4 regions of the Nocardioides sp. LS1 genome follow, and region 3 is predicted to be linked to each of the others. Evidence: predicted binding sites of a transcription regulator. Region 3 holds the regulator's gene; each other region holds the start of a gene.
What was found. The regulator LexA, encoded in region 3, represses DNA repair genes until DNA is damaged. The targets are predictions, from matches to a motif close to TCGAACANNTGTTCGA.

Region 1 (7,299 bases), on a different contig from region 3:
GCGCAGCACGGCGAGGTAGCCACCGCCGCCCGATGCGGCCACCTCCTCAGGGTCGTGCTGGACGCGCCCCGCCACGTGGCGCAGCGGGACCAGCATGAGGAACAGGGAGGGCAGGTAGCTCACGGCGTCGGCGAGGTAGATGCCCTGGAAGGTCACGGCCCGGTCGACGTCGACGACCACGCCGCCGACGATGCCGCCGATCCCGATGCCGAGGTTGAGCAGGGAGAAGCTGACCCCGAAGTAGCGCTGCCGGAGCTCGGGCGGCACGACCGCGGCGATGAAGCTCTGGAAGGCCGGCCACGAGACGCCGAAGGCGATGCCCGAGAGCATCAGCGCGAAGCCGGCGACGGGCAGGGTCTCGGCGAAGGCGAGCAGGACGTCGCCCGCGATCAGCAGCGACAGCACCGTGAGCACGATGACCCGCGCCCCGAGCCGGTCGATGAGGGCCCCACCCGGCCCGACGACGAGGAAGCCGGCCAGCGGCGGCAGGCCGAGCAGCAGGCCGACGTCGCTGAGCGCGAAGCCGCGGACCTCGTGGAGGTAGACGACGTGGAACGGCAGGACCAGGCCCGTGCCGAGGAACTCGAAGACGACCACGGACAGCATCAGCCTGCCCTCGCGCGGCAGGTCGTGCCAGAAGGAGGCGAGGGTCGGACGGGGGGCGGCGGTCGGGGTGCTCATCGCCGAGCAGTCTCCCAGTGGCCACCGACAGCGGGCACGCGGTTTTCCGACGGGACGAGGCGCCGAGCCCTAGGCTCCAGCCATGAAGCGTGTCGTGGGGTACGCCGTGGGCCTCGCGGTGCTCGTGGCCGTCCTGTTCATCCCGGCGGCCCTGTTCAACTACGGCTCCGCCGACAACAGCCCCGAGTCGACGACCATCACCTCCTACGTCGCCGATTTCACCCTCGACGAGTCCGGTGACCTCGCCGTCGTGGAGAAGCTCACCGTCGACTTCCCCTACGGCCGGCACGGCATCTTCCGGTTCTTCGACCGGGCCGACCCGAGCGCGCCGCACGCACGCCGCGTCGTGCACGACATCTCGGTCTCCTTGGACGACGGCACCGTCCCGGTGGAGTACCTCTCCGAGGACCACGGCCGCTTCAAGATCGCCAAGATCGGCTCCCCCACCGAGACCGTGACGCCGGGCGAGCACGTCTACGTCATCCGCTACTCCATCGACGGCGTGATCGAGCCCGGCACCGACGGGAGCCGGTCGCAGTTCTACTGGAACCTCGTCCCGGGTGGCTGGAAGCAGGAGATCGACGCCACCAACCTGACCGTGCACCTCCCGGTCGCGGCCGAGCACGTCCAGTGCGCGACAGGGTCCGGTGCGACGAGCGGCTGCACGGCCAAGGGCGAGGGCAGCACCACCCTCCACGTCCGCACCGGCCACCTCCCGGCCAACACCCCCGTCACGGTCAAGGCGGGTCTCGACATGGCCACGCCGCCCGCCGGCGACACCCGGCCGTGGGTGCCGGCGCTCGACCCGGTGCTCGGACCCGACGCGATCCTGCTCGGGCTGGTCGTCCTGCTCGGCCTGGCCGCCTTCGGCCTCGGTGCCCGGATCGCGGCCCGCGCCCGCGAGACCAACCCGCAGTTCCCGCTCATGTACGCCCCGCCCGAGGGCATCGGCCCGGCCCAGGCGCAGTACCTCCTCACCGAGGACGTCGACCGCTCGGCGTACGTCGGGACCCTGATGTACGCCGCCGAGAAGGGCGCCGTCAGCCTCGACCGCGAGGGCGACACCTGGTCGATCACCGACCAGAAGGGCGCCGAGGGCTGGGCAGGCCTCGACCCGGTCTCCTCCGGTGTGGCGCACCTGCTCGGCGGCCCGGGCACGACCTTCGTGGCGTCGAAGAAGGACGTCGAGGCAGGCAAGCGCCTCAAGTCCGAGATCGGGACGTTCGACGACTCGGTCAAGAGCTGGGCCAGGACCTCGGGCCACATGGTGACCAGCGGCCTCGGCGGCGCCGGCTCACTCGTGGTCATCGCCGGCCTGCTGGCGGCGCTGGCCGTCGCGATCTTCAACCCGCTCTCGATGTCGATGGTCGGGCTGGTCCCCGGCGCGTTCGCGATCGGCGCCTTCCCGCTGGTGCGCACCGGCTCCGGCACGCGCCGCACCGCCTCGGGGCGCGACCTCTGGTCGCGGATCGGCGGCTTCCACCGGGTCCTGTCGACCCCGTCGAGCAAGGACCGCTTCGACTTCGCCGGCCGCCAGGAGCTCTACACGGCCTACATCCCGTGGGCCGTCGCGCTCGGCTGCACCAAGGAGTGGGCCGACAAGTACCGCACCGAGACCGGCTCTGAGCCCCCGGTGCCGTCCTACCTCGCCGGCGCCTACGTCGGCAGCCACTACAACGATCCCGTGTCCTCCATGGTCGACGACTTCTCCTCGACCGTGGACTCCGCAATCTCGTCCTACCAGGCCACCCAGAGCTCCTCGTCCGGCGGCGGAGGCTTCTCGGGCGGCGGCGGTGGCGGCGGTGGCGGCGGCGGCTCGTGGTGACCCACACTCGTCGTACAACCCAGAAATGAGGAATGACTGATGCTCTACGCCATCGTGGCAGTCGTGGTGCTCGTGGCCCTGGTGGGCTTCGTCATCAGCGGCTTCAACAAGCTCCGCACCAGCGACATCGGCGCCCAGGAGGCGCTCGGCGGCATCGACGTCCAGCTGACCCGTCGCGCGGACCTGATCCCCAACCTCGTCGAGACGGTCAAGGGGTACGCCGCGCACGAGAAGGGTGTCTTCGAGGAGATCACCCGGGCCCGCGCCGGAGTCCAGGCCGCCGCCAAGGGTGACGACGTGCCCGCCAAGGCCGCCGCCGACGCCGAGCTCCAGCAGTCGCTCATCAAGCTCAACGCGGTCGCCGAGGCCTACCCCGACCTCAAGGCCAACACGAACTTCCTCGACCTGCAGAAGCAGCTCGCCGAGACCGAGAACCAGATCTCCTTCGCCCGGCAGTACTACAACGACGCCGTCGCGTCGCTGAACAAGCTGACCCAGACCGTCCCGTGGATGTTCCTCACCGGCATCGCGAACGTCCACAAGCGGGAGTTCTACGACGCCCCAGACGGCCAGGAAGTCGCCCCGACCGTGAAGTTTTGATCCTCTCGTTGGTTGAGGTGCGAGGCGCGCCAGGGCGGTGACCCCCAGGGGTCGCCGCCCTGCGTACGTCACAGGGGTTTCGACGCGCCGGTCGCGACCTCGTTCCTCGGTCGCGCGGCTTGCTCAACCTGGCCGAGCCCACGCGCCGCCCTCGTTCCTCGGGCGACGCTGCTCGTCTCAAAAGACATTGAGCGGGCGGAACTGCACCGAGATCCGCGGCCCGGCGTGGGCGACCTTGGGGACGGCGTGCTCCCAGGTGCGCTGGCACGAGCCACCCATGACCACCAGGTCGCCGTGGCCCATTACGATCGACGTCGACTCCCCGCCGCCCCGGGGCCGCAGCACCAGGCGGCGGGGGTCGCCCACGGACACGATCGCGACCATGGTGTCCTGCGTCCGGCCGCGGCCGATGGTGTCGCCGTGCCAGGCGACGCTGTCGCGGCCGTCGCGGTAGTAGCAGCACCCGGCGGTCACGAAGGGCTCACCGAGCTCCGGCTCGTAGTGGGCGGTGAGTGCCTCGCGGGCCGCGGTGAGCGCCGCGTGGGGGAGGTCCTCCCCGGCCACGTAGGTGTGGACCAGGCGCGGCACGTCGACCACCCGGTCGTACATCTGCCGTCGCTCGGCGCGCCACGGGACGTCGGCGACCAGCGCGCGGAACACGTCGTCGGCGTCGGGGAGCCAGCTGCGCGTCACGTCCACCCAGGCGCCCCGGGTGAGGCGGTGCCGGGCGACGTCCTCGAAGGAGAGCCCGCCCGTGGGCGGGGCGAAGAGCGAACCCTGGAAGTCCATGCCCTCGAGGATAGCGCGGGATCGAACAATTGTTCGAGAGTGTCGCGGAGGTTCGGGGATCCCTCAGGGCGATCCCGGTGGTGGGAGTTGGCGCCCTGCGGGATCGTTGACCCATGACAGCGGCCGCCCGCGTGCGCAACCTGACGAAGACCTACGGCAGCGGGCAGGCCCTGGTGACCGCCCTGGACGACGTGAGCCTCGACCTCGAGGAGGGCGAGTTCACCGCGGTGATGGGACCGAGCGGGTCGGGGAAGTCGACGCTGATGCACTGCTGCGCGGCGCTGGACACCGGTGACTCCGGCAACGTCTTCATCGGCGAGCAGGACCTGACGACCCTGAAGGACAAGGCCCTCACACGGCTGCGTCGCGACGAGATCGGCTTCGTCTTCCAGTCCTACAACCTCGTGCCGACCCTGACCGCGGAGGAGAACATCCTGCTCCCGCTGGCCATCGCGGGCCGCAAGCCCGACCGGGAGTGGTACGACGCCGTCGTGGCGACGGTCAACCTGGGGGACCGGCTGTCGCACAAGCCCAACGAGCTGTCCGGCGGCCAGCAGCAGCGGGTCGCGGTCGCCCGCGCGCTGGTCAGCCGCCCACGGATCGTCTTCGCCGACGAGCCCACCGGCAACCTCGACTCGCGCTCCGGCGCCGAGGTGCTCGAGCTGCTCCGCAAGAGCGCGACCGAGCACGGCCAGACGATCGTGATGGTCACCCATGACCCCGTCGCCGCGGCCTGGACCGACCGCGTGGTGTTCCTGGCCGACGGCCGGGTGGTCGACGAGATCCGCGACCCGAGCCGCGACCAGGTCCTGGAGATCATGACCCGGATGGCCGAGGCGGGCGCCTGATGGTCCGGGCCGCCCTCAAGAGCCTGCTCGGCCGCAAGCTGCGGCTGCTGATGAGCACGTTCGCGATCGTGCTCGGGGTCGCCTTCGTCGCGGGCTCGCTGGTCTTCTCCGACACGCTGTCGCGCAGCTTCACCGCACTGTTCGCCTCGACCGTCGGGGACGTCGTGGTCCGCCCGGTCGGCGGGCAGACCGTCGACGGCACCCCGTCGACGCGCACGGTGCCGGCGGCCCTCCTCGACGAGCTCCGCACCCTGCCTGGGGCCGCGCGGGTCGACGGCAACGTCAATGCCTTCGGCGTCTTCGTGGTGGACAAGAAGAACAAGGTGGTCGGCGGCTTCGGGCCACCCGCGATCGGCGCCAACTGGACCACCGCGCCGGCCGGCCACGGACTCGAGGGCCTCTCGATCACCGTCGGGCACGAGCCGCACGGGTCCGACGAGGTCGTCCTCGACGCCCGGACCGCCGCCAAGGCCGACTACTTCGTGGGGGAGCGGGTCCACCTCGTCACCGCCGCCAACCGGGCCTCCCTCACCCCGCGGCTCGTCGGCATCGCCGACTTCGAGCACGGGGGCTCGCTCAACGGCGCGACCCTGGCGATCTTCGACACCGCGACGGCCCAGCACCTCTTCCTCGGGGGCAAGGACGCCTTCACCGACGTCTGGGTCACCGCCAGGGCAGGGGTCTCCCAGGCCGAGCTCCGCGACCAGGTCGCCACGGTGCTGCCGGCCTCCGTGGAGGCGGTGACCGGCGACAAGGCCGCCGACGAGGCCGCCTCCCAGCTGCTCGACGCGATCTCGTTCCTGACGACCTTCCTGCTCATCTTCGCCGGGATCGCGCTGGTGGTCGGGGCGTTCCTCATCGTCAACACCTTCTCGATGCTGGTCGCGCAGCGCAGCCGCGAGCTGGCCCTGCTCCGCGCGCTGGGGGCGTCCAAGCGCCAGGTCACCTGGTCGGTCCAGCTCGAGGCGTTCGTGCTCGGCGCGGTCGGCTCGACCCTCGGCCTGGGCCTCGGCGTCCTCCTCGCGATGGGGATCCGGGCCTTCTTCGCCCGCTACGGCCTCGACCTGTCCGGCCAGCCGCTCGTCTTCGCGCCGCGGACGGTCGTGGCGGCGTACGCCGTCGGCGTGCTCGTCACGATGGCGGCCGCCTGGCTGCCGGCCCGCCGGACCAGCCGGATCGCGCCCGTCCAGGCGCTCCGCGACGACGTGGCCCTCCCCGAGTCGGCGCTGCACCGGCGGCTGCTGCTCGGCGCCATCCTCACCGTGCTCGGACTCGGCCTGCTCTACCTCGGGCTCTTCAGCAACGCCCCGCACGGTGGCTACCTCGTCGGCGGCGGCGTGCTCGCGATCCTGCTCGGCGTCTCCTCGGCCAGCCCCGTCATCAGCCAGCCGTTCCTGGCCCTCACCCGTGCGTCGTACGGCGCCCTCTTCGGGTCGGTCGGCCGGCTCGCCGGGCAGAACGCGCTGCGCAACCCCCGTCGCACCACCGCGACGGCCTCGGCCCTGATGATCGGGCTGACCCTGGCCTGCACGATGGCCATCGTCGGCGACTCGGCCAAGTCGAGCATCGACAAGTCGGTGGCGGACAACTTCATCGGCGACTTCGTGGTCAGCAACGTCTTCGGCGGACCGTTCTCCCCGAGCATCGCCAACCGGATGGCCAAGGTGGACGGCGTGGAGCGGATCGTGCGCGAGCGCTACGCGTTCGTGAAGCGCGACGGCGACCGGCAGGGGATGGCCGCCACCGACCCCGCCGAGATCGACGGGCTCAACCTGCGGACGCCGACCGGCTCGACCTCGGACCTGCGCGACGGGACGGTGCTGCTGGGGCAGAAGTGGGCCGCCGACCACGACCTCGGCGTCGGCGACTCGGTCACCCTCCAGATGCCGACCGGCAAGCAGACCTACGGCGTGGTCGGCACCTACGAGGACAACCCGCTGGTGTTCACGCCGATCCTGACCACGCTGAAGACGCTGACCGACGCCGGCTTCCCCGACCAGGACAACGCGCTGGTGGTCTTCGCCCGCGACCAGGTCGGCGTCCAGCACGACCTCGAGCAGGTGGTGGCCGACCTGCCCATCGTGACGGTCAAGAACGAGGCGGAGTTCGCCCAGGGGCAGCGGGGGCCGATCGACCAGTTCGTGAAGCTGATCTACGCACTGCTCGGCCTCGCGCTGGTCATCGCGGTCCTCGGCATCGTCAACACCCTCGCCCTGTCGGTGATCGAGCGGACCCGCGAGGTGGGGCTGCTGCGCGCCATCGGGCTGAGCCGCGCGCAGCTGCGCTGGATGATCACGCTGGAGTCGGTGGTGATCGCCGTGCTCGGGGCGCTGCTGGGCGTCGTCCTGGGGATCGGGTTCGGCGTCGCGCTGATGTACGCGTTGCGCGACCAGGGGCTGGAGGTCATCAGCGTGCCGACCTCCCAGCTGGCCGTCTTCCTCGTCCTCGCGCTCCTGATCGGGGTGCTCGCGGCGGTGTTCCCGGCGCGGCGCGCGGCCCGCCTCGACATCCTGCGCGCGATCGCCACGGAGTGAGCCACGGAATGAGATCTGGCCC
Region 2 (7,299 bases), on a different contig from region 3:
ACGCCGCCGCGGACTCGGGCGGGCGCAGCCGGATGGTGCAGGTCGGGTCGGCGACCGAGGCGGCCGCCTGGCTGCGCGACCACGACGCGGACCTCGTCATCGCCGACTGGGCCGCCGGCTGCGACGGGCTGCCCGTCGCCGAGACCCTGCTGCGCACGATGCGCGCCGAGGACGCCCGCGCCATCGTCGTCGTACTCGCCCAGGAGCCGGTGAGCGCCGAGGACCGGCACCGCGCGCTCGCGCTGGGCGCCACGGAGGTCGCGCACGGGTGGGGCGAGCTGTTCCGCGAGCTGGCTCGCGTCTACGCCCCGGTCTGATTTCCCCGGGTCGTCACAGGAAGCGCTGGAGGGCCGCCACCGACTCCGTCGGGACCTTGACCGCGATGCCCTCACCGATCGCGCGCAGTCGCCACCCGTCGCCGTCACGGAAGAGCTTGGCCATCGCGAGGCCGGTCTGCGGCACCCCACCGGTCAGCGTGAACCGCACCAGCTCGACGTCCTGGTCGTCGACCAGCCGGCAGTAGGCGTGGTTGATCCACTCCAGCGTGTGGCCCTGGTAGCTGCTGACCAGGAAGACCAGGGTGTCCGCCTTCGCGTAGACCCGCCCGAGGTCGATGTCGATGACCTCGTCGTCGCCCTCGCCGCGCCCCGTCTTGTTGTCCCCGCGGTGCACCACGGACCCGTCCCCGGTCGCCAGGTTGTTGTAGAACGCGAGGTCGAACAGCTTCCCCTCCGCGAACTCCACCACCGACGCGTCGAGGTCCACCTCCGGCGCCCCGGTCCCGATGAACCCCGCCGTCCGCTCCTTGTCCCAGCCCACGCCGAGGCGCAGCCGGGTGAGCGGAGCCCCGTCCGCAGTGGTCAGCGCCAGCTCCTGGCCCTTGGCGAGCTCGATCACGTGGTCCTCCCGTCGTTGGTGTCTCGAACGTACCCGTCGGGTGCAGGTGGCCGCGCCTACGGCGCGGTTCAGAGAATGACGTGGTCACCGCAGGGTTCACACGGGGTGCCTCCGGGCCCTGCTTGCCGGCTTTCGGTCGCCTGGCTCGACCGTCGTGATCAAGGCTCACAGATGGATCGTGCCGGCCTATGTGCGCCTGGTGAAGGCGACCTTCCCGCCGGTCTGTGTGGTCATCGTGAACTTCGGGTCGTGTGCCCGGGCGTGGTGGTGCGGACAGAGCAACATGCCGTCCTTGTTCGTCTCGCCGCCCAGGCTCCACGGGATCGGGTGGTGCCCGTGAGACAGACCCGGCGGCCAGTCACACCCCTCGGCGTTGCAGCCGCCCTGCTCGATGGCCATCGCGATCCGCTGGGACTCGCTGTGGAACCGGCGCTTGCGGCCCAGGTCCAGGACCTGGGACTTCCCACCCAGGACGGCGGGGATGATCCCCGCCTCACAGGCCAGCCGGCGGGCCTGGCCGGCGGTGATCCGCTCACCGGTGTCCAGCGAGGCCGCCTTCAGGCCGCCCATCAGGGTCGAGATGTCCATCGTCACCACGACCGTGGCGTTGACACCGCCGGCCTTGGGGAGGCGCTTGACCGGGTAGCGCTCGATCAGCTCGACGAACGCCTGCCCCATCCGCTCCGCCGACGGCCGACGCTCACCCAGCCCACCCTCGACCGCGGCCCGGTGCTTGGGGGCGGCGAACGCCAGCAGCGCCTTCTTCAACATCGCCGCCTGCGCGGACGGGAGGGTGAACCGGCCGTACACCTTGCCGTGCCCGTCATCGGTCATGGTCAGCTTCGTGGATCGGGCGGCGTCGCGCTCTTCGCGCTCGAGCTGCTTGGCCTCGTGTGCCTCGGCCGCCTCGGGGTCGAGGAACTCCAGGATCCGCCGGCCCAGCACCTTCAACGCCTTCGCGTCGTGGTCCGCGGCGAACTTGATCAACATCGCTTCGGCCCCGTCGTGGTGCTCGGCCGGGAGGACCTCGACGGCGTCCACGATCACCCGGGCCTGCTCCACGAGAACCTGACCGGCCGCGACCGCCGTACGGAGTGCGGGCCTTGTGGCCAGCGCGACGGCGAGCCGCATCTTCCCGTGCGCAGACGTCCGGGTCTGATGAGTCGCGTGCGCCCAGAAGTTGGTGGTCGACGAGGCCCCCACGGACTCACCGACCCCGACGGCCTTGGCGTGCTCGGCCACCCGCATCTCGAGCTCGGCGAGCTGGGCGGACAGCCGCGTCACCGCGGTCAGCGTCGCGGCGGACTCGTCCGCATCCATCGACCAGAGCGCCACATTCGAGAGCTCAGAAAGCTGCGACTTCATGGTCTCGACAGCGCGCGACACCCGGTGTCGAGGCGGCTGGGTGACCATCGCTGTCATGGGTCAATTCCAGCAGGGACCACCGACAAAACCGCAGGCCAGAGCCCCTATTGGGGCCGAGAAAGGTAAAGAATGAAGAGAATCTTGAAACGTCGATCGAGCGGTCGAGCGAAGAAGCCGAAAAGAGGGAAGCAGGGTCCGGAGGCACCTCGTGCGAACCCTGCGGTGACCACCCAAATTCTAGAAATACGCGCCGAAGGCGCGAGGTCCCGCAGCCAACGGACGGCGATCAAGGCCCCACGTTCGTCACCAGGTTTCGAGACGCTCGCTGGCGCTCGCTCCTCAACCACCGAGGGTGAGGGGGACGTCGAGGCGGGAGGCGAGGTCGTCGTACGAGATCCCGAAGGTCTCGAGCACCGTGACCTCCCCGGACGACGAGAGCTGGAAGGTCGCGACGTCGGTGTAGACGCGGTCGACGCAGCCGACCCCGGTGAGGGGGTAGGTGCAGGAAGGCACGAGCTTGGGGGTGCCGTCCTTGGCGAAGAGGGTCATCATCACGAAGACCTTCTTGGCGCCGATCGCCAGGTCCATGGCGCCGCCGACGGCCGGGATGGCGTCGGGGGCGCCGGTGTGCCAGTTGGCGAGGTCGCCGGAGGCGGAGACCTGGAAGGCGCCGAGGACGCACACGTCGAGGTGGCCGCCGCGCATCATGGCGAAGGAGTCGGCGTGGTGGAAGTACGACGCCCCCGGCAGCTCGGTGACCGGGATCTTGCCGGCGTTGGTGAGGTCGGTGTCGATCTCGTCGCCAACGGCAGCCGGCCCCATGCCGAGCATGCCGTTCTCGGTGTGGAGCACGACGCCGGAGTCGGCGGCGAGGTGGTCGGCGACCAGCGTGGGCTGGCCGATGCCGAGGTTCACGAACGAGCCGGCGGGGATGTCGGCCGCGATCCGGGCTGCGATCTCGTCCTTGGTCAGCGGAGCCGTGGTCACTGGAGAAGCGCTCATGCGGGGCACACCACCCGGTCGACGTAGATGGAGGGGGTCACGATCACTTCCGGGTCGAGGCCGCCGACGTCGACGACCCGCGAGACCTGCGCGATCGTCGTGGTCGCGGCCGTGGCCATGACGGGCCCGAAGTTGCGGGCGGTCTTGCGGTAGACGAGGTTGCCCATCCGGTCGGCGACGTGGGCGCCGATGAGGGCGACGTCGCCGCGGATGGGGTACTCCAGGACGTAGGTGCGGCCGTCTATCTCGCGGACCTCCTTGCCCTCGGCGAGCGGGGTACCAACGCCGGTCGGGCAGAAGAACGCCCCGATCCCGGCGCCCGCGGCGCGCATCCGCTCGGCGAGGTTGCCCTGGGGCACGACCTCGAGCTCGATGTCGCCGGCGCGGTAGAGCCCGTCGAAGACCCAGGAGTCGGACTGCCGCGGGAACGAGCAGACCATCTTGCGGACCCGCTTGGCGGCGAGCAGCGCGGCCAGGCCGGTCTCGCCGTTGCCGGCGTTGTTGGAGACGACGGTCAGGTCGGTGGCGCCCTGCCGGATCAGCGCGTCGATCAGCTCGACGGGCATGCCGGCCATGCCGAAGCCGCCCACCAGCACGGTCGAGCCGTCGGCGACGTCCGCAACGGCTTCGTCGTACGACGTGTGGAGGGTCGTCATGCCACGTTCTCCAGCACCACGGCCAGCGCCTGGCCGACCCCGATGCAGATCGCCGCGACGCCCCAGCGGTCCCCGGACTCCTGCAGCCGTGCGGCGAGCGTGCCGAGGATGCGCGCGCCGGAGGCACCCAGCGGGTGGCCGATCGCGATCGCGCCGCCCTTGGCGTTGACGATCTCGGGGTCGATCCCCCAGGCGTCGACGCAAGCGAGCGACTGCACGGCGAAGGCCTCGTTGAGCTCGACGGCGGACACGTCCGCCCAGGTGATCCCGGCCCGGGCGAGGGCGCGGTCGGCGGCCTCGACGGGCGCGAACCCGAACAGCTGCGGCTCCAGCGCCGACACCCCGCGCCCGGCGATCCGGGCGAGCGGGGACAGCCCGATCCGCGACGACGCGGCCTCCGAACCGATCACGAGCGCCGAGGCCCCGTCGTTGAGGGGCGAGGCGTTGCCGGCCGTGATGGTGCCGTCAGGGCGGAACGACGGCTTGAGCCCGGCGAGCGTCTCGGGCGTCGTCCCGGGTCGGATGCTCTCGTCGCGGGCGAGGTCCGCGCCGGGCACCGGCACCACGAGCGCGTCGTAGAACCCCGCCGACCAGGCCTCGTCGGCGAGCCGGTGCGAGCGGCCGGCGAAGGCGTCCTGGCGCTCGCGGGAGATCGAGAACTTCTCCTGCAGCTGCTCGTTGGCCTCGCCCAGCGAGACGGTCCACTCAGCCGGCATCCGCTCGTTGACCAACCGCCATCCGAGAGTGGTCGACACGGCCGTCATGTTGCCGGCGGGGTAGGCGCGAGACGGCTTCGGCAGCACCCAGGGCGCACGGGTCATCGACTCGACGCCACCCGCGATCACGACGTCGGCGTCGCCGGACTCGATCGTGCGCGAGGCCAGGATCGCGGCATCCAGCGACGAACCGCAGAGCCGGTTGACGGTCGTGGCCGGGACGGAGACGGGCAGGCCGGCCAGCAGCACGGCCATCCGGCCGACGTTGCGGTTGTCCTCACCGGCCCCGTTGGCGTTGCCCCACACGACGTCGCCGATCGTGGCGGGGTCGAGGCCCGGCGCCTTGGCGAGCACCCCCGAGAGCGCCACGGCGGCGAGGTCGTCGGGACGTACGTCGGCGAGCGCGCCGCCGAACCTCCCGAAGGGCGTGCGGGCGGCGGCGTACAGGTAGGACTCGGTCATCAAGCTCTCCGGGGTCAGGCGTCGCCGAGCTCGGCCAGCACCTGCTGGGCGATCCGGAACGCGGTGTTGGCGTCGGGCACTCCGCAGTAGATGGCGGTCTGCAGGAGCACCTCCTTGATCTCCTCCACGCTCAGCCCGTTGGTGCGGGCGGCGCGGACGTGCATGGCGAGCTCCTCGTGGTGGCCGCGGGCGACCAGCGCGGTGAGCGTGACGATCGAGCGGGCGCGGCGGTCGAGGCTGGGACGGGTCCACACCCCGCCCCAGGCGTACTCGGTGATGAACTCCTGGAAGTCGCGCGTGAAGTCGGTCGCGGCGGCGGTCGCCCGGTCGACGTGGGCGTCGCCGAGGACCTCGCGGCGGACGGCCATCCCCTGCTCGCGGACCTGGCCGACGGTCAGGTCGTCCCGCTCCGGCTCGCCGTGCGCATGGCCGCGGATCAGCCGCGCCACGACCTCGGGAGCCTCGGCCGGCGCGAGGTGGGCGACGCCGTCGAGCACCACGAGGCGGCCGTCGGCGACCCCGTCGGCGATCTCGGCGAGCCCGGCGGTCGGGGTGGCGACGTCCTCGGCGCCGGCCACGGCGAGGACCGGGACCTTGATCTCCCCCAGCCGGTCGCGTACGTCGAACGCCGCCAGCGCGCGGCACACCGCGACGTACCCGTCGTCGCGGGCGTCGGCCAGCGAGTGCAGCAGCGCGGAGCCACGGTCGGGCTCGCGGTCGAGGAAGCCGGGGCCGAACCAGCGCTGGGCCGACGCGCTCACCACGGCCGGGGTGCCGGACGTGCCGACGAGCTCGGCGCGCTCGGTCCACGACTCGGCCGTGCCGATCCGGGCGCCGGTGCACAGCAGGGTGGCCGAGGCGACCCGGTGGGGCGCGTCGAGCAGCAACTGGAGGCCGACCGCGCCGCCGACGGAGTCGCCGGCGTAGTGGAACGAGACCGGCGTGAAGCTCTCGACCATCGTGTCGACGAGGTCGAGCACGTCGGCGGCCAGGCTGGCGATCGTGACCGGGTCCTCGACCGGGGTGCGGTTGCTGCCGTGGCCGGGCAGGTCCCACGCCACGACCTGGAAGTCCTGCGCCAGGTGACGGGCCGCGTCGGACCAGAGGGCCGTGGCGGACGTGCCGAGCGAGGGCCCGAGCAGCAGCAGCGGCAGGTCGGGGCGCCCTCCGAGGCGGACGGCGGTGACGGTCACGGGTGTTCTCCTTGGTCGTTCCGGTCGTGGGTCCGGTCGAGGGTCGCGTAGGCGCGGGCCAGCACCGCGTCGACCAGGTCGTCGGTGAGCCCGAGGTAGCTCTCGGCCGGCTCGCGGTCGACGAGCGCGGCCATGGTGCGCTGCTCGGCCAGCATGTCGGACCGGGCGGCCTTCAGGGTGTCCCACATCCGGTCACCGCGGACCCGCAGCCCCGCGAGGAGGTCCGAGGTCTGCCCTCCGGCCACGGCGGTACGACGGAGCAGGGTCGCCAGGGTCTCCCACTCGGCGTGCCAGGCACCGTCGGCCCGCTCATCGACCTGCTGGGCGGCGGCGAGGTGCAGCGTGGCGGCCAGCTGCGGGGTCGTGAGGGCCGCCCGGCGGACCAGGGTCGAGAGCACCGGGTTGGCCTTGTGCGGCATCGTCGACGACCCGCCACCGGCGCCCTCGGCGAGCTCGCCGATCTCCGGGCGCGCGAGGACCAGGACGTCGCCGGCGATCCGGCCCCAGGCATCGGTGCACCGCACGGCGGCGTCGCCGATCCGGGTCACCGCCGTCCGCGTGGTGTGCCAGGGCGGCGACGGGGCGAGCCCGAGGGTGCGGGCGGTCTCGGCCACGCAGGCACGGGCAGCCTCCGGTCCCCCGAGCTCGACCAGGGCCGCGTGCGTGCCGGCGGCTCCCCCGAGCTGCAGGGGGTAGGCGAGCGCGGCGACGTCGTCGTACGCGTCGAGGACGGAGGTCAGCCAGACCGCGGCCTTGAGCCCGAACGTCGTCGGCACGGCGTGCTGGGTCAGGGTGCGAGCCACCATGGGGGTCGGCCGGTGCTCGTCGACGAGGTAGACGAGGGTCTGCGCCTGGGCCCGCAGCTGGTCCGTGACACGGCCCAGGGCCCGCCGCGCGGCGAGCACCAGCGCGCTGTCCACGACGTCCTGGCTGGTCAGCCCGCGGTGCACCCAGGTGCTCCCGGAGCGGTCGCGCAGCAGCGCGACGAGCGGGATCACCGGGTTGCCG
Region 3 (7,299 bases):
ACCCAGGCGGCCACCGACGAGCTGGCCAGCAACGACGTCGACCGTGCCTCCCGCCGCAGCCAGCGCTGGGTCGAGGGCAGCCAGGCCGACGACCTCGCCGACGCCGGCGACGCGCTCGCCGACGCCATCTCCGCGGCCAGCCCGGGCCGCTTCGAGGTCGTCCCCGACCAGCTCAAGGACGCCCTCGTGCTGGTGCGTGACGCGGCGCGGGCCTGCCTCTCGGCCTTCCCCAAGGAGACCTCCGAGAGCGAGGTGGACGCCGGCCGCACCCAGGCCAAGGGCCTGGTCCAGGAGGTCTTCGTCAACGCCGAGCGGATGGCCGCGGGCTCCGACGCCGACGTGCTGTGGCTCTCCGAGGGAGGCGACCGGATCCCGCCGCGGCTCTGCGTGGCGCCGCTCCAGGTGTGGGGGCAGATGCGCGACAAGCTCCTCAGCGACAAGACCGTCGTCTTCACCAGCGCCACCCTGATGCTCGGCGGTGACTTCTCCTCGGTCGCCACCAGCGTCGGTCTCAAGCCCTCCGAGCGGGTCGTGGAGTCCGGGGCCGTCTCCTCGGGCGGCGACGCCCTGCCGTGGCGCGGGCTCGACGTGGGCTCACCCTTCGACTACGGCCAGCAGGCGATCCTGTACGTCGCCCGCCACCTGCCGCCGCCGGGCCGCGACGGGCTCGTCAAGGCCCAGCTCGACGAGATCGTCGACCTCGTCGACGCCGCCGACGGGCGCACGCTCGGCCTGTTCTCGAGCCGGCGCGCGGCCGAGGCCGCGGCCGAGGCCGTCCGCGAGCGGCTGCCCCACCTGACCACGTTGGCCCAGGGTGACGCCCAGCTGCCCGAGCTCGCCAAGCAGTTCGTCGCCGACCCGCACACCTGCCTCTTCGGCACCCTGAGCCTCTGGCAGGGCCTCGACGTCCCGGGCGACACCTGCCAGCTGGTGCTGATCGACCGGATCCCGTTCCCGCGGCCCGACGACCCACTGATGAGCGCGCGCCAGCGCGCGGCCGACAAGGCCGGAGGCAACGGCTTCATGCAGGTCGCCGCCACCCACGCCGCCCTGCTGATGGCGCAGGGCGCCGGGCGCCTGATCCGCACCACCACCGACCGCGGGGTCGTGGCCGTGCTCGACCCGCGCCTCGCCACCGCCCGTTACGGCGGCTTCCTCAAGGCGAGCCTGCCGCCGATGTGGACCACCACCGACCCGGCCGTGGTCCGCAAGGCGCTCACCCGCCTCGCCGGCAACTAGTCCACCGGGGCGGAGTCGACCCGGTCGAGCATGTCGGTGAGGTGCTCCCGCAGCTTCTCCCGGTGCTCCGTGGCCGCCTGCTGGAGGTCCGCGATGACCCCCTCGTGGCGCTCACGGGACGCGGTCGTCTCCTTCTGCACCCGGGATGCCTCGGCGCGGGCGTCGCGCAGCGTCTGCGCGGCTTCCTTGCGGGCCGACGCCACCAGGGCCTCGGCTTCCTCGCGCGCAGCTCGCACGAGCTCGGCCGCCTCATCTCGGGCGCCCGCCACGATCGTGGCGGCCTCGCTCCTGGCCTCGGATCGCCACTGGTCGGTCTCCCGGGCGGTCATCTCCAGCAGTCGAGCCGCCGCCGGTGAGCTGTCCGGGACGTCGCCAGGGGCTGGGTGGGGGTCGCTGTAGGCGTGTGCGTTGATGCTCATGGTCTTCTCTCGGTGGGGGATGCGCCCCCTGCGCGGCGCCGCGCGAGGGGGTCAACACCGAGAGTGCCCGTTCCGGCCCGGGCTAAAAGCCCACCGGCTTGGTGGCCTCCGTCACGCGGCCGGTGCCGGTGTCGGTCCTCCATGACACCGACCACGTGATCGGGGCGTTGCGGTCCTTGCGGTCCCCGATGACGTACCAGTCCATCTGCGCGCGCTGGGCGGTCACGTCGAGCACGGAGAAGCCGTGGTCGTCCCAGTTGAGGTACTTCACGTGCCGGTTGTTGGCCTTGATCGTCTCGGCCACGCCGTCGCTGGTGGTGTGGGCCGGCGTGCCGGTGATGTCCTTGAGGTTGTTGGCCGTGACCGACGTGCACACGAACTCCACGCCGGCCGAGTCGCCGACGGGGTAGGTCGAGGCGTCGTACGGCAGCTCCGCGGCCCACCCGGAGTGGATGTCGCCGGTGATGAAGAGCGCGTCCTTCACCTGGTGGGTGCGGATGTGGTCGAAGACCTCCCGGCGGTCGGCGGTGTAGCCGTCCCACTGGTCGGTGTTGTACGGCGTCCCGTCGGACGCGGCCGGCTCGCCCGTGACCTGGTGCACCGCGTCGACCATCGGGTCGGGAAGGGCCCCGAAGTTGACCGGCGCGATCATCACCGGGTTGCCGATGATCTTCCACTGCGGCCGGTCGCCGGACAGGGAGTCCTTGAGCCACTGCATCTGCCGGTTGCCGGTGATCGTCCGGGCCGGGTCGTTGACCGCCGGGTCGGGGTTGGGCACCGGGGTGGGGGTGGTCTCGACCTGCTGGTCGCGGTGGGTGCGCAGGTCGAGCAGGCTCAGCTCGGCCAGCGTGCCGAAGCGCAGCCGCCGGTAGAGCCGGTCGCCGTCCCCCAGCGCGGCGGTGCCGTCGAGCCGCGCGGGCATCCACTCGTCGTACGCCCGGTGCGCCCGCGCCCGACGCGCCTTGTAGTCGCCCTCGCCGGGGTTGTGGTTGACCGCGCCGTTCTTCCACTGGTTGTCGGCGACCTCGTGGTCGTCCCAGGTCACGATCCAGGCGAACTTCGCGTGCGCGTCCTGCAGGTCGCGGTCGCGCTTGTACTGCGCGTGCCGCTGCCGGTAGTCGGCCAGCGAGAGCATCTCGTGCGCGGGCTCGTGCGTGCGGATGTCCTCGTCCGACTGGCCGTAGCCGTACTCGCCGGGGCCGTACTCGTAGAGGTAGTCGCCCAGGTGCACCACCGCGTCCAGGTCGTCGCGCGCCGCGAGCCCGCGGTAGGCGCTGAACCAGCCGGCCTGCAGGTTGGCGCACGAGACGACGCCGAAGCGCAGGTGGTCCGGCGTCGCGTCGTGGGCGGGAGCGGTGCGGGTGCGGCCGACCCGGCTCGTGGCGTCGCCGAGGTGGAAGCGGTAGTGGTAGGCCGTGGCGGGCCGCAGGCCGCGCACGTCGACCTTGACGGTGTGGTCGCGGCTCGGGCCGGTCTCGAAGCGGCCACGGCGTACGACGTCGCGGAAGCCTGCGTCGCGCGCCACCTCCCAGCGGACCGTGACCTTCGGGCCCGCGCCGGAGCCGGGGGTGCTCGCCGCGGTCGGCGTCACCCGGGTCCACAGCACGACCCCGTCGGGCAGCGGGTCGCCCGAGGCGACGCCGTGCGCGAACACCGTGCCGTCGCCCGCGGCCCGTGACGCGGCTACTGCCGGGGCGGCCGTCGCCAGCGGCGAGGAGACCGCGGCCACGCCGACGGCCCCGACGGTGCCGGTGGCCAGGACCGTACGTCGACCGACGGGGCGGGAGGTCAGGGGCTGGGCAGAAGCAATGTCACGGGGAGAGCTCACGAGAGGCCCAACGAGCCAGCGCCGGGCGTGTTCCGGATCGACGGTGTGAGCACCGTCCGTTCACCCGCAGGTCACCCCGGGGTGGCGCGTGTCAGTCGCGACGGCCGCGGGCGGCCGGGGTGGGCAACGGAGCCGCGGCGGCCGGCATCGGCCGGGCGGCGGGCGCGGAGAGGAGGACGGGGATCCGCGGCGCCCACTCGGCAGCGGCCCAGCCGGCGGCGATGACGAGGTAGCCCACCAGCACGTCGATGACCCAGTGGTTGCCGGTGCCGATGATGACGACGCCGGTGCCGACGGCGTAGGTCCAGCCGAGGGCGCGGACCCACCGGTGGCGGGCGTGGCGCTGCAGCGAGATGGCGACCCACAGGGCCCAGCCGGCGTGCAGCGACGGGAAGGCGGCCAGCTCGTTGGTCAGCCCGCCGAGCCCGCGCGGCGCGGAGGCGTCGGAGGCCCACCAGCCGTCGGAGGCGTGCAGGGAGAGGACGTCGACGTAGCCCGTGATGAAGCGCGGCGGTGCCGTCGGCATCACCAGGTAGGCCGCGAGCCCGAGGAGGGTGCCGATCACCAGCGCCCGGCGGGCCGGGGCATAGACACGGGTGCCGAGCCGGTAGAGCCAGAGCAGCACCGCGGCGGTGACGACGTAGTGGAGGGATGCGTACCAGTAGGAGCCGAGCAGTCCGATCACCTGGTGGTTGGTGAACAGCTCGTTGAGCGGCACCTCCCAGTGGATGCCGAGCACGGTCTCGAAGCGGAGCAGCTCGTGGGCTCGGTGCATGGCCGGCCCCATCGCGGTGTCGGCGACGAGCCGGGACAGGCTGTAGCCCACCCAGAGGGCCAGGATGAGGACGATCTCGAGCACGCCCCGCACGATCTGCGGGTGGCGTCGGCGCAGGGCAGTCACAGACATACCCCCACCCTCAGTCGTTCCCACATGTAACAAAATACGGAATCACCCCGAAATGTTCCCGGGATTTATCTCGGGGGTTCGTGAGGATTTCCGGTCCGAAGGCTACCGGACCCCGATCATGCCTCCGATCAGACCCGACGCAGGATCGCGGTGACCTTGCCGAGGATCGTCGCGTGGGTGCCGTCGATGGGCTCGTAGGCGTCGTTGTGGGGCAGCAGCCAGACCTTGCCGTCCTTGCGCTGGAAGGTCTTGACGGTGGCCTCGCCGTCGATCATCGCGGCCACGATCTCGCCGTTGCTGGCGGTCGGCTGCTGGCGGATCACGACGTAGTCGCCGCTGCAGATGGCCGCGTCGATCATCGAGTCACCGACGACCTCGAGCATGAAGAGGGTGCCGTCGCCGACCAGCTCCTGGGGCAGCGGGAAGAGCGCCTCGACCCGCTCCTCGGCCAGGATCGGACCGCCGGCGGCGATCCGGCCGACCATCGGCACGTAGGAGGCTGCGGGCATGGCGTCGCCAACGCCGGTCTCGTCGTACGTCGACTCGTCGGCCGAGGAGATCGAGCGCCGTGCCTTCATCACCTCGGGCAGGAACACCTCGAGCGCGCGCGGCCGGTTGGGGTCGCGCTTGAGGAAGCCCTTCTCCTCGAGCACCTTGAGCTGGTGGGCCACGCTGGAGGAGCTGGTGAGCCCGACCGCCTCGCCGATCTCGCGCATGCTGGGCGGGTAGCCGCGCTTCTCGATGGCTTCCTTGATGTGGGCCAGGACCCGCTGCTGCCGCGGGGTCAGGCCGTGGGCGTCCGGGGGACCGTCGGGCAGCTCGGCGACTCGACCCCGGGCAGGCTTGGTGGGGGAGTCGTCGCCCGTCTTCTTCGTGGCCATGGCGGTGCCTTCCGGTGTACGGCGGTGCGCCCGGGGGACGCACCCCGGGCCGGTGTTCCCACCGTAGCCATGTCGGCCCGCCTGTTCAAACATCTGTTCGAACAGCGTGTCGCGCCGGAGAGGGGCGCCACGACGCGGTCAGAGCTGGGGCACCCACACGAACATCGGCATCCGGCAGACCTCCTCGAAGCCCAGCCGCTCGTAGACCGGCCGGCCCATCTCGGTGGCGTGCAGGATCGCCTCGGTGCAGCCCCGGTCACGTGCCATCTCGAGCAGCGTCGCGGTGACGGCGTACCCGATCCCGCGGCCGCGCGCGGCCTCGAGCGTGGTGATGTTGTAGAGGCCGGCGGTGCGGCCGGTGAGCCAGGCGGTGCCGCAGGCGACGGGCTGGCCGTCGACCGTGGCGAGCACGGTGAGGAGATGTGCCGCGTCGAAGGGCGCCATCATCTCCACGATCGGGCCGGCCAGCTCGGCCGGGAAGCCGAAGCCCTCGGTCATCACCCGCGCGGTGGCCGCGTGGCACTCCGGGCCCACGACGTGGATCCGGACGCCGGGTCCGGGCGGCGCCATCGGCACCGGCCCGTCGAGGACGCGGTGCATGCCGGGCGTCTCGTCGCGCAGCATGCCGGCGGCGACGAGCACGTCGGCGATCTCGGCCGTCATCGTGGAGGGGGAGCCCCACCACAGGAAGGGGAGTCCGCGGCCGACGTACGCCGCCAGCACCTCGCGGGTGCGGCGCAGCTCCTCGCCGGGTGCGAAGCGCGCGCCGGCGATGCCGTTGAAGACGGGGTGCGGCACGGTGGTGTGCCAGGTGTGGAGGTCGGCGGCACCCTCGGTCCCGAAGGAAGGGTTGGAGGCCGTCACCCGCAGGAACTCCATGAGGTTGTCCTCGACCGGAGCCACCCGCGGATCAGCAAGCACGGGGGTCACCGGGGCACCGTACGCCGGGTGGGACATCGGGATCGGCGAATTCGCGGATCTGGTTGACTCCCGGCATGCCTGCCGCCCAGCCTTCCTCGCCCATGTCTGCACCGCCTGTCCACACCAGCTGTGTCGTCACCGGCGGAGCCCGCGGGATCGGCCGCGGCATCGCGGAGCGGATGGTCGCCCGCGGCCACCGGGTCGTGGTCACCGACGTCGACGGCGAGGGCGCGGCCCGCACGGCCGCCGAGATCGGCGCCGCGGCCGGCATCGCCCACGACGTGCGCGACCCCGCCGGGCATGCGGCCGCGGTCGCGGAGGCGGCCCGCCACGGCGTCCTGACCGCGTGGTTCAACAACGCCGGCGTCGGCGACGACGGCACGCTGTCGGAGCTCTCCGACGACGCCGTACGACGCTTGGTCGACGTCAACCTGATGGGCGTCGTATGGGGGATGCGCGCCGCGCTCGAGGCGTTCGGCGAGGCCGGCGGCGACGTTGTCAACACCGCCTCGCTCGCGGGACTCGGGCCGGTCCCGGGCTACAGCCTGTACGCCGCCACGAAGGCCGCGATCGTCTCGCTGACCATGTCGGGCGACGCCGAGACGCCCAAGAACGTGCGGGTCCACGCGATCTGCCCCGACGGGGTCAAGACCGCGATGCTCGACGCGCAGACGCCCGGGGGGCTGGGCAACCTCCTGGTCCACTCCGGTGGCCGGATCCTCACCGTCGACGAGGTCGCCGACGAGGCCGTCGCGCTGGTCGGCAGCCACCGAGTGATCCGGGCGGTGCCCGGCTGGCGCGGGGGCGTCGTACGGGCCTCGGCGCTGGCGCCGTCGGTCAGTGCGCGCGGGATCAGCCTGTTCGCCGCCCAGGGCCGGCGGGCCCTGAAGAAGTCCGCCGGCGCCTGAGCGGGTCGGTTCAGCGGCGCGTGGCCGGTCCCTGGTGCCGGGCGCCCGGGGGTGCGTGCCGCGCGCTGGTCGCCGCGTCGGCCCGGTCGACGCGGCTGAACGCGACGGTGGAGGCCGCGTCGCCGGAGACCGTGTAGAGCGACATGCCGGCCCCGATGCAGTCCAGCGTGATCGGCCCGGCGGTCGTGTCGACGAG
Region 4 (7,299 bases), on a different contig from region 3:
ATCGTCGCGAGCAGGCCGGTGACGGCGACCGCCAGGCCGAGCCCCTTGGAGTCGTAGCGGCCCTGCACGAAGTCGGCCGGCGTGACGTAGCCGTGCTTGTGCGAGACCGACCAGAGGCGCGGCAGGAAGAGGAAGATCAGCGGGTAGATCACGATCGTGTAGGGCACCGCGAAGAAGCCGACCACGCTGCCGGCGTACAGCGTCGCGGGGACCGCGATGAAGGTGTACGCCGTGTAGATGTCGCCGCCGATCAGGAACCACGCGACGAACGTGCCGAAGCCGCGGCCACCCAGCCCCCACTCGTCGAGGCTGTCCAGCGACTCCGCCCGGCGCCAGCGCGCGGCCGCGAAGCCGAGCACGGTGACCAGCAGGAACAGGAAGACGAAGACTCCGACCACCACGCCGTTCATCGCCGGTCCCTCCGCTCGAGGCGGGCCGCGCGGTCGCGGGCGTCGGCCTTGGTCGACACGACGTAGGCGCTGAGCGTCAGGATCGCCGCGCCGATGATCAGCGCGAACTGGAACCAGTAGTAGAAGGGGAACCCGAACAGCGTCGGGTCGGCCTTGTCGTAGAGCGGCACCAGCAGCGGGACGACCACCGCGGGGACGAGCAGGCAGTAGATGAGGACCCAGAGTCCTCGCGAGGATCCGCCGTTCGGGCGGTCGGACGCGTCGGTCATGTGCACCTCCGAGATAGGTGACCGACGTGTACCCCGACCCCGGGCCACCAAAACCGGGTCGCCCCGGGGCCGACGTGCTCCTAGGGTCTGCTGCGTGCCGACTGATCTCTCCCGCTACGACGACTGGCTGGCCTGGCTGGCCGCGACCGGCGAGTCCGACCCCGACGTCCTCTGCATCTGGGTCGGCGGCTCCGCCGCCACCGGCGGGTACGACGAGTGGTCGGACCTCGACCTCGACGTGCTCTGCACGCCGGGAACGGTCAACGACGTCTACGACCGGCTGCTCACGCGGATCCGTGCCGACTTCGACGTCGACCACGTGTGGGAGCTGCCGCTCTCGGCCTGGCCCGACGGACGCCAGTGCTTCGTCAACCACGCCCCGGACCCCGGTGCACTGACCGCGCCGACCCGGATCGTCGACCTGCACCTGTCGGACCTCTCCGACGAGCACCGGCACGTCGACGTACGCCGGCACGGCACGCCCATCGTCATCCACGACCCGGAGGGGCTCGTGGTGCTGCGGCACGACGACGAGGAGGCGCTGCAGCGGTCGATCGAGGAAGCCGTCGACCAGATCGCCCAGCGCACCGCGACGTCGGAGTGGCTGGTCAACCGGGCGATCCGGCGCGGGCAGGCGGCGGAGGCGACCCAGTTCTACCTGGCGTTCGGCTTCACCCCGCTGGTCCGGCTGCTGCGCGTGAAGCACTGCCCGTGGCGGCACGACTTCGGGCTGCGCTACCTGCACACCGACCTGCCGGCCGACGCGGCCGAGCGGCTGACGGCGCTGCTCCCGGGCGCGGGCGACCCGGAGGAGCTCTCGTCCGCCTGTTTCACGTGGACCCGGGAGCTGCTGCGCGAACGCGCATGACCGACCCCCTGCCCGATGCGGGGGGAGCTTCGGGCAGGGGGTACGGCGCGCTGCGGTGGCGCTCCTGCCCGAGACCGGCCGACGCCCCCGACGTCCGGCAATCGGACGGTAACCCCGGGGGTGGGGGTGGCGGAAGCCTCGTCGTGAGGTGGTCTCGACCGGCTGGAGCTCAGCCGTTCTGGTCGTACGCCGCCCGCGCCAGCGCCTCGACCTCGTCGGTGAGGTCGTCGGTGCTCGTCAGCCCGATCTTGTGGGTCGACTGGCCGGGGGCGGTGGCGGGCGTCAGCAGCGGCGCATCGGGGGCGTCGGTGAACCGCAGCCCGAGGTCGACACGCGTGCGGGTGGCCGCCGCGACGGCCGCGAACTGCCGGCGCCGGACGAACGGCGTGTAGCCGCCGCGCCCCTCGACCGACACGTCGTCGCCGAGCGACTCGAGCACGGCCCGGACCGCGTCGAAGACCGACCGCATGCCGGCCTTGGGGCCGGCGTACTGGCTGTCGATGTAGCCCTCGACGTCCGGCTCGACCCACCCGTTGCGGCGGGCCGCCTCGAAGGCGATCGCCCACTGGGTGTTCTGCAGGACGCCGTGCGCGTCCTTGAGCCAGGCGCGCACCGCCTTCTGGTCGAGCGGGTCGACCCCGCTCGCCTCGACCGCGGCGACCCACTCGTCGAGCGTGCGGCCGGTGCGCTCGGCCATCGACTCGGTGACCGCAGCCATCATCTGCTCGGGGGACTTGGCGCTCATGGCGCCGAGCCTAGGGCGTTCGTCAGCAGCGACGCCCGCGGGCGAGCGGGTGGTGGCGGTGGTGGCGGGTCGACACGAACCACCACACCAGCAGCCCGAGCACGATCAGCGGCAGGTGCGTCACCACGGTGAAGACCAGCAGGATCGCCAGCACCACGAAGACCGGACCCGGGATGCCCCGGCGGAACGGGCCGCCGCGGCGGACGTCGTACGACGGGCGGCGCGGGGCGGTGAACGGCGCGCGCTGCTGGGTGCGGCCGAACTGTCCGGGCAGGTCGGCGAAGATCGGGGTCAGCTCGCCGCGCGTGCGGGCCGCCCAGACCTGGTCGAGCCGCTCGGCGTGCTCCTCGGCGGTGAGCCGGCCCTGGGCGTAGTGCTCGCCCAGCTCGGACGCCGCCTGCTCGCGCTCGGCGTCGCTCATCCGCAGGTGCTGCTCGCTCACTGTTCCTCTCCGTTCTCCTCGGCGTCCGCGGCGTCGCCCTCGGCCAGCAGGCCGTAGAGCTTGCGGCGGGTCTCGATGAGGACCTCGATCGCGTCGCGGCGCTGCTTGTCGGTGCCGGTGGTGACGATCTGCCAGACCGCGCCCATGACCTGGCCGATCTCCGGCTTGAGGTCGCCGTAGTCGGGGCGTCGCTGGCTGCGCCGCTCGAACGGCGCCCACACCGAGGCCAGCTCGTCGGGGTTGGCCTCGACGTACGCCGCACCCTCGTCGGTGAGGTGGAGCGTGACCCGCCCGCGGACGTCCTCGGTCCGGATCAGGCCCTCGTCCTGGAGCTGCTGGATCGTCGGGTAGACCGAGCCCGGGCTCGGCCGCCACTCCCCGCCCGACCGCTCGGCGATCTGCTGGATCACCTGGTAGCCGTTCATCGGCTCACCGGACTCGGCGCCCGTGGCGACGACGTCGATGATGGCGGCGCGTACGTCGCCCCGACGGACCCTCGGTCCGCGCTGCTGCTCGCCCTGGGCCAGCCCGAAGAGGCCGGCGACCCACGGCGGCGGGCCCTGGCGTCCGGAGCGGCCGAAGCCGTCCGGTCCACCCGGCCCGAAGCCGCCCCAGCCGCCGCGGTTGCGGTGCTGGCACCACTCCTGCTCGGCGTGGGCGGCCCACTGTCGGTTGAATCCCTTGTGTCCCATGACAGGACTCCTTTCAATGGTTCGGAGTATCGCGTCACGGCGACTGTTCGGCGACTGTCGGCGACTGTTCGCGATATATCGTTATCGTAGATCGCGGTCGGGGCGCACACAAGGGCATTCCGAGGCCTCGTTCGCCGACGTGTGGCTGCGGGACCTCGCGCCTTCGGCGCGTATTTCTAGAATTTGGGTGGTCACCGCAGGGTTCGCACGAGGTGCCTCCGGACCCTGATTCGCGGCTTTCGGTCGCTTTGCTCGACCGCTCGATCGAGGTTTCTAAATTCTTTCGATTCTTTACCTTTCTCCGGCCGAAATAGGGGCTCTGGCCTGCGGTTTTGTCGGTGGTCCCTGCTGGAATTGATCCATGACAGCGATGGTCACCCAGCCTCCTCGACACCAGGTGTCGCGCGCTGTCGAGACCATGCAGTCGAAGCTTTCGAAGCTTTCGGAGCTGGCGGATGTGGCGTTGTGGTCGATGTCGCCCGAGGAGTCCGCGGCGACCCTGACGGCGGTGACCCGGCTGTCCGCCCAGCTCGCCGAGCTGGAGATGCGGGTCGCCGAGCACGCCAAGACCGTCGGCGTCGGGGAGTCAGTGGGGGCGACGTCGACGGCGAACTTCTGGGCGCACGCCACCCACCAGACCCGGACCGCCGCGCACGGGAAGATGCGCCTCGCGGTCGCGCTGGCTGCGCGTCCGGCGTTGCGTTCGGCGGTCGCCGCGGGCGACGTGCTGGTCGACCAGGCGAGGGTGATCGTCGACGCGGTCGAGGTCCTCCCGGCCGAGCACCGCGACGAGGCCGAGGCGATGCTGATCAAGTTCGCCGCCGAGCACGACGCGCAGGCGTTGAAGAGGTTGGGTCGGCGGATCCTGGAGCTCCTCGACCCCGAGGCCGCCGAGGCACACGAGGCCAAGCAGCTCGAGGACGAGGAGCGCGCTGCCGCGATGTCGACCAGGCTGACCATGACCGACGACGGACACGGCAAGGTCCACGGCCGGTTCACGCTGCCCTCGGCGCAGGCGGCGATGTTGAAGAAGGCGCTGCTGGCGTTCGCCGCCCCGAAGCATCGCGCCGCGGTCGACGGTTCAGTTGGGGAACGTCGGCCGTCGGCGGAGCGGATGGGACAGGCCTTCGTCGAGCTGATCGAGCGGTACCCGACCAAGAAGCTTCCCAAGGCCGGCGGCGTCAGTGCCACGGTCGTGGTGACGATGGACATCTCGACCCTGATGGGCGGGCTGAAAGCTGCCTCGTTGGACACCGGTGAGCGGATCACCGCCGGCCAGGCGCGCCGCCTCGCCTGTGAGGCGGGGATCATCCCCGCCGTGCTCGGCGGGAAGTCCCAGGTCCTCGATCTGGGCCGGAAGCGCCGGTTCCACACCGAGTCGCAGCGGATCGCGATGGCCATCGAGCAGGGCGGCTGCAACGCCCAGGGATGTGACTGGCCGCCGGGCCTGTGTCACGGGCACCACCCCATCCCCTGGAGCCAGGACGGGGAGACCAACAAAGACGGGATGCTGCTCTGCCCGCACCACCACGCCCGGGCGCATGACCCGAAGTTCACGATGACCAAACAGACCGGCGGGAAGGTCGCCTTCAACCGGCGGACATAGGCCGACGTACGACCAATTCTGTGAACCTTGATCACGGCGGTCGAGCCAGGCGACCGAAAGTCGGCAAGCAGGGCCCGGAGGCACCTCGTGCGAGCCCTGCGGTGACCACGTAATTCTCTGAACCGCGCCGTAGGCGCGGCCAACTGCACCCGACGGCGGTGAACCAGGCCCCGGGTCTGCGGCGGACATGAACCCGCCTGGTCGTGCAGGATGCGCTCACGCGTCGTTCCAGCTCTCGGGGGTCCTCATGCTCAACGGAAAGTCGGCTGCGCCGTGGCGCGGTGGCTCACGGATGCGACGGGTCTCGGGCGCAGGCGCGTCCGTCCTCGTCCTGAGCTGGGCGGCCACCTCACCCTGGTCGACGCCGCCGATGCTGGGGGGCCCGCTCGGGCCCGGGGGTGACTCGGCCACGTCGTGCATGGCGAAGCACAACGCGACCGACATGGTGGTCGGGCTCGATGTCGTCCAGAACGCCTCGGACGAGCCCGTCACACTGGACCGCGCCCAGCTCGTCGGGGCCACGGGAGTCACCCTCACGGCGGCACGTGTCGCCGACGTGAGCGGCGACCAATCGCTGTTGGGGCACGTCCAGGGGGACCCTCCGCGGGAGATGAGCGACGAGCAGCGCCTGCTGGTGCGGTCCAGCCGGCCGTTGAGGGGCTTCGCCCTGGCCCCCGCGTCGACCGGCGCTGTCGACAACGTGCTCATGTACCTCCACCTGGGCGATCCCGAGGTGACCGCCGAGATCGAGCACCCTGCGGGTCTACTACCACCAGGGCTCCCGCCACTACGTCTGGCAGGACAACGCGCACTTCATCCTCGCCGCCGGGCCGGGGTGCGCCGCCCTGCCGTCGTAGTCGCAGGCGCTACCGCGCCAGCCAGGCGGCGTACGCGTCGAAGGTGTAGGGCCGGCCGAGGAAGTCCGCGACGAGGTCGGCGGCGTCCTTGCTGCCACCCGGGGCGAGGACCCGGTCGCGGTAGCGGCCGGCGACCTCGGGGTCGAAGAGGTTGGCGGGGTCGAAGGCGCTGAAGAGGTCCTTGGCGATCACGAGGGACCACATGTAGGTGTAGTAGGCCGAGGAGTAGCCGCCGAGGTGCCCGAAGCTGGCGAAGAAGTGGGTGCCCTCGATCCACGGGAACGGCGCGTACTTCTCCTGCAGCGCCACCATCGCCGAGGTCAGGTCGGCGGGCCGGTCGGTGTGGAACCAGTAGGACACCGCGGCGTAGAACATCTGGGTGCGGGCCTGGTAGCCCTTGCCGAAGTCGTCGGCCGTGCGCATGCGCTCGACCAGGTCGGCGGGGATCGGCTCGCCCGCGGCGTTGGTCGCGAAGCTGCCCAGGATCTCGGGGTCCCACGCCCACTCCTCGAGCATCTGGCTCGGCGCCTCGACGAAGTCCCACTCGGTGGCGACACCGGAGAAGCGGGTCCACTCCTGGCCGCCGCCGAGCACGTGGTGCACGAGGTGGCCGAACTCGTGGAAGAGCGTGACGACGTGGTCGTGCTCCATGAGCCCGCGGGAGAAGTTGCAGACCAGGACGCCCTCCGCGAGCTGCCGGCCGGCCACGCCGTCGGCGAGCGTGAACTGGGCGGCGTGCTTGTACTTCCCCTCGCGGGGGTGGAGGTCGAGGTAGATGCGTCCGAGCGGTGCGGTGGCGTCGAGCGCGAAGACGTCGTATACCGCCACGTCCTCGTGCCAGACCGGGACGTCGACCGGCTCGTAGCGCACCCCGAACAGCCGGCCGGTCACGTCGAGGAGTCCCTGCCGCACTCGGGTGAAGTCGAAGTAGGTCCGCACCAGCTGCGCGTCGACGTCGAGCTGCTCCTTGCGGACCAGCTCCTCGTAGTACGACGCGTCGGCCGCGGTCAGCGCGTCCGCGTCGGGCACGTCCTGGCGGTAGCGGGCCAGCAGCACGTCGAGGTCGCGGCGTGCGGGCTCGGCGGCCGCGTCGGCGATCCGGTCGATGAAGGCCGGGATCGCCGGGCCCTCCTTGATCATCTTCACCTCGGCGTCGTACGACGCCCAGTCGGCGTAGCCCACCAGCGTGGCGAGCTCGTGCCGCAGCGCGAACATCTCGGTGAGCAACGGCTCGTTCCGCGGGTAGCCGCGCGACTGGAACGCGACCGTCACGTCGCGCCGCACGTCCGGGTCGTGCGCGAACATCCGCGCCGGCACCGCGTCGGGGTAGTCGGTGGTGACCGCGACCAGCCCGTCCTCACCCGCGGGGTGGGAGTCCAGCCAGTCCTGCGGCAGCCCGGCCAGCCGCTC

Region 1: a site for LexA is predicted at 3,917-3,932, ahead of EJF31_RS13885 (alpha-ketoglutarate-dependent dioxygenase AlkB). Genes of this name have one in related genera too.
Region 2: a site for LexA is predicted at 2,412-2,427, ahead of EJF31_RS08850 (HNH endonuclease signature motif containing protein). Genes of this name have one in related genera too.
Region 4: a site for LexA is predicted at 3,679-3,694, ahead of EJF31_RS11385 (HNH endonuclease signature motif containing protein). Genes of this name have one in related genera too.

The regions. Positions count from the first base shown of each region.
Region 1 covers NZ_BIFF01000002.1:1,917,009-1,924,307, forward strand. Annotated here, with positions in the region: gene EJF31_RS13870 (MFS transporter) at 1-681, opposite strand, end outside; gene EJF31_RS13875 (DUF2207 domain-containing protein) at 764-2,506, shown strand; gene EJF31_RS13880 (LemA family protein) at 2,546-3,106, shown strand; gene EJF31_RS13885 (alpha-ketoglutarate-dependent dioxygenase AlkB) at 3,284-3,895, opposite strand; gene EJF31_RS13890 (ABC transporter ATP-binding protein) at 4,009-4,743, shown strand; gene EJF31_RS13895 (ABC transporter permease) at 4,743-7,277, shown strand.
Region 2 covers NZ_BIFF01000002.1:826,982-834,280, forward strand. Annotated here, with positions in the region: gene EJF31_RS08840 (SIR2 family protein) at 1-317, shown strand, start outside; gene EJF31_RS08845 (TerD family protein) at 331-897, opposite strand; gene EJF31_RS08850 (HNH endonuclease signature motif containing protein) at 1,084-2,319, opposite strand; gene EJF31_RS08855 (3-oxoacid CoA-transferase subunit B) at 2,602-3,264, opposite strand; gene EJF31_RS08860 (3-oxoacid CoA-transferase subunit A) at 3,261-3,920, opposite strand; gene EJF31_RS08865 (thiolase family protein) at 3,917-5,098, opposite strand; gene pcaC (4-carboxymuconolactone decarboxylase) at 5,113-5,466, opposite strand; partial or broken gene EJF31_RS22535 (alpha/beta fold hydrolase) at 5,551-6,291, opposite strand; gene EJF31_RS08875 (lyase family protein) at 6,288-7,299, opposite strand, start outside.
Region 3 covers NZ_BIFF01000005.1:635,272-642,570, reverse strand. Annotated here, with positions in the region: gene EJF31_RS17295 (ATP-dependent DNA helicase) at 1-1,239, shown strand, start outside; gene EJF31_RS17290 (hypothetical protein) at 1,236-1,658, opposite strand; gene EJF31_RS17285 (alkaline phosphatase) at 1,741-3,486, opposite strand; gene EJF31_RS17280 (phosphatase PAP2 family protein) at 3,578-4,393, opposite strand; gene lexA (transcriptional repressor LexA) at 4,522-5,274, opposite strand; gene EJF31_RS17270 (GNAT family N-acetyltransferase) at 5,413-6,204, opposite strand; gene EJF31_RS17265 (SDR family oxidoreductase) at 6,297-7,103, shown strand; gene EJF31_RS17260 (hypothetical protein) at 7,114-7,299, opposite strand, start outside.
Region 4 covers NZ_BIFF01000002.1:1,364,266-1,371,564, reverse strand. Annotated here, with positions in the region: gene mctP (monocarboxylate uptake permease MctP) at 1-410, opposite strand, end outside; gene EJF31_RS11410 (DUF3311 domain-containing protein) at 407-679, opposite strand; gene EJF31_RS11405 (hypothetical protein) at 774-1,547, shown strand; gene EJF31_RS11400 (DUF5655 domain-containing protein) at 1,717-2,292, opposite strand; gene EJF31_RS11395 (DUF1707 domain-containing protein) at 2,315-2,734, opposite strand; gene EJF31_RS11390 (PadR family transcriptional regulator) at 2,731-3,426, opposite strand; gene EJF31_RS11385 (HNH endonuclease signature motif containing protein) at 3,845-5,032, shown strand; gene EJF31_RS11380 (M3 family metallopeptidase) at 5,899-7,299, opposite strand, start outside.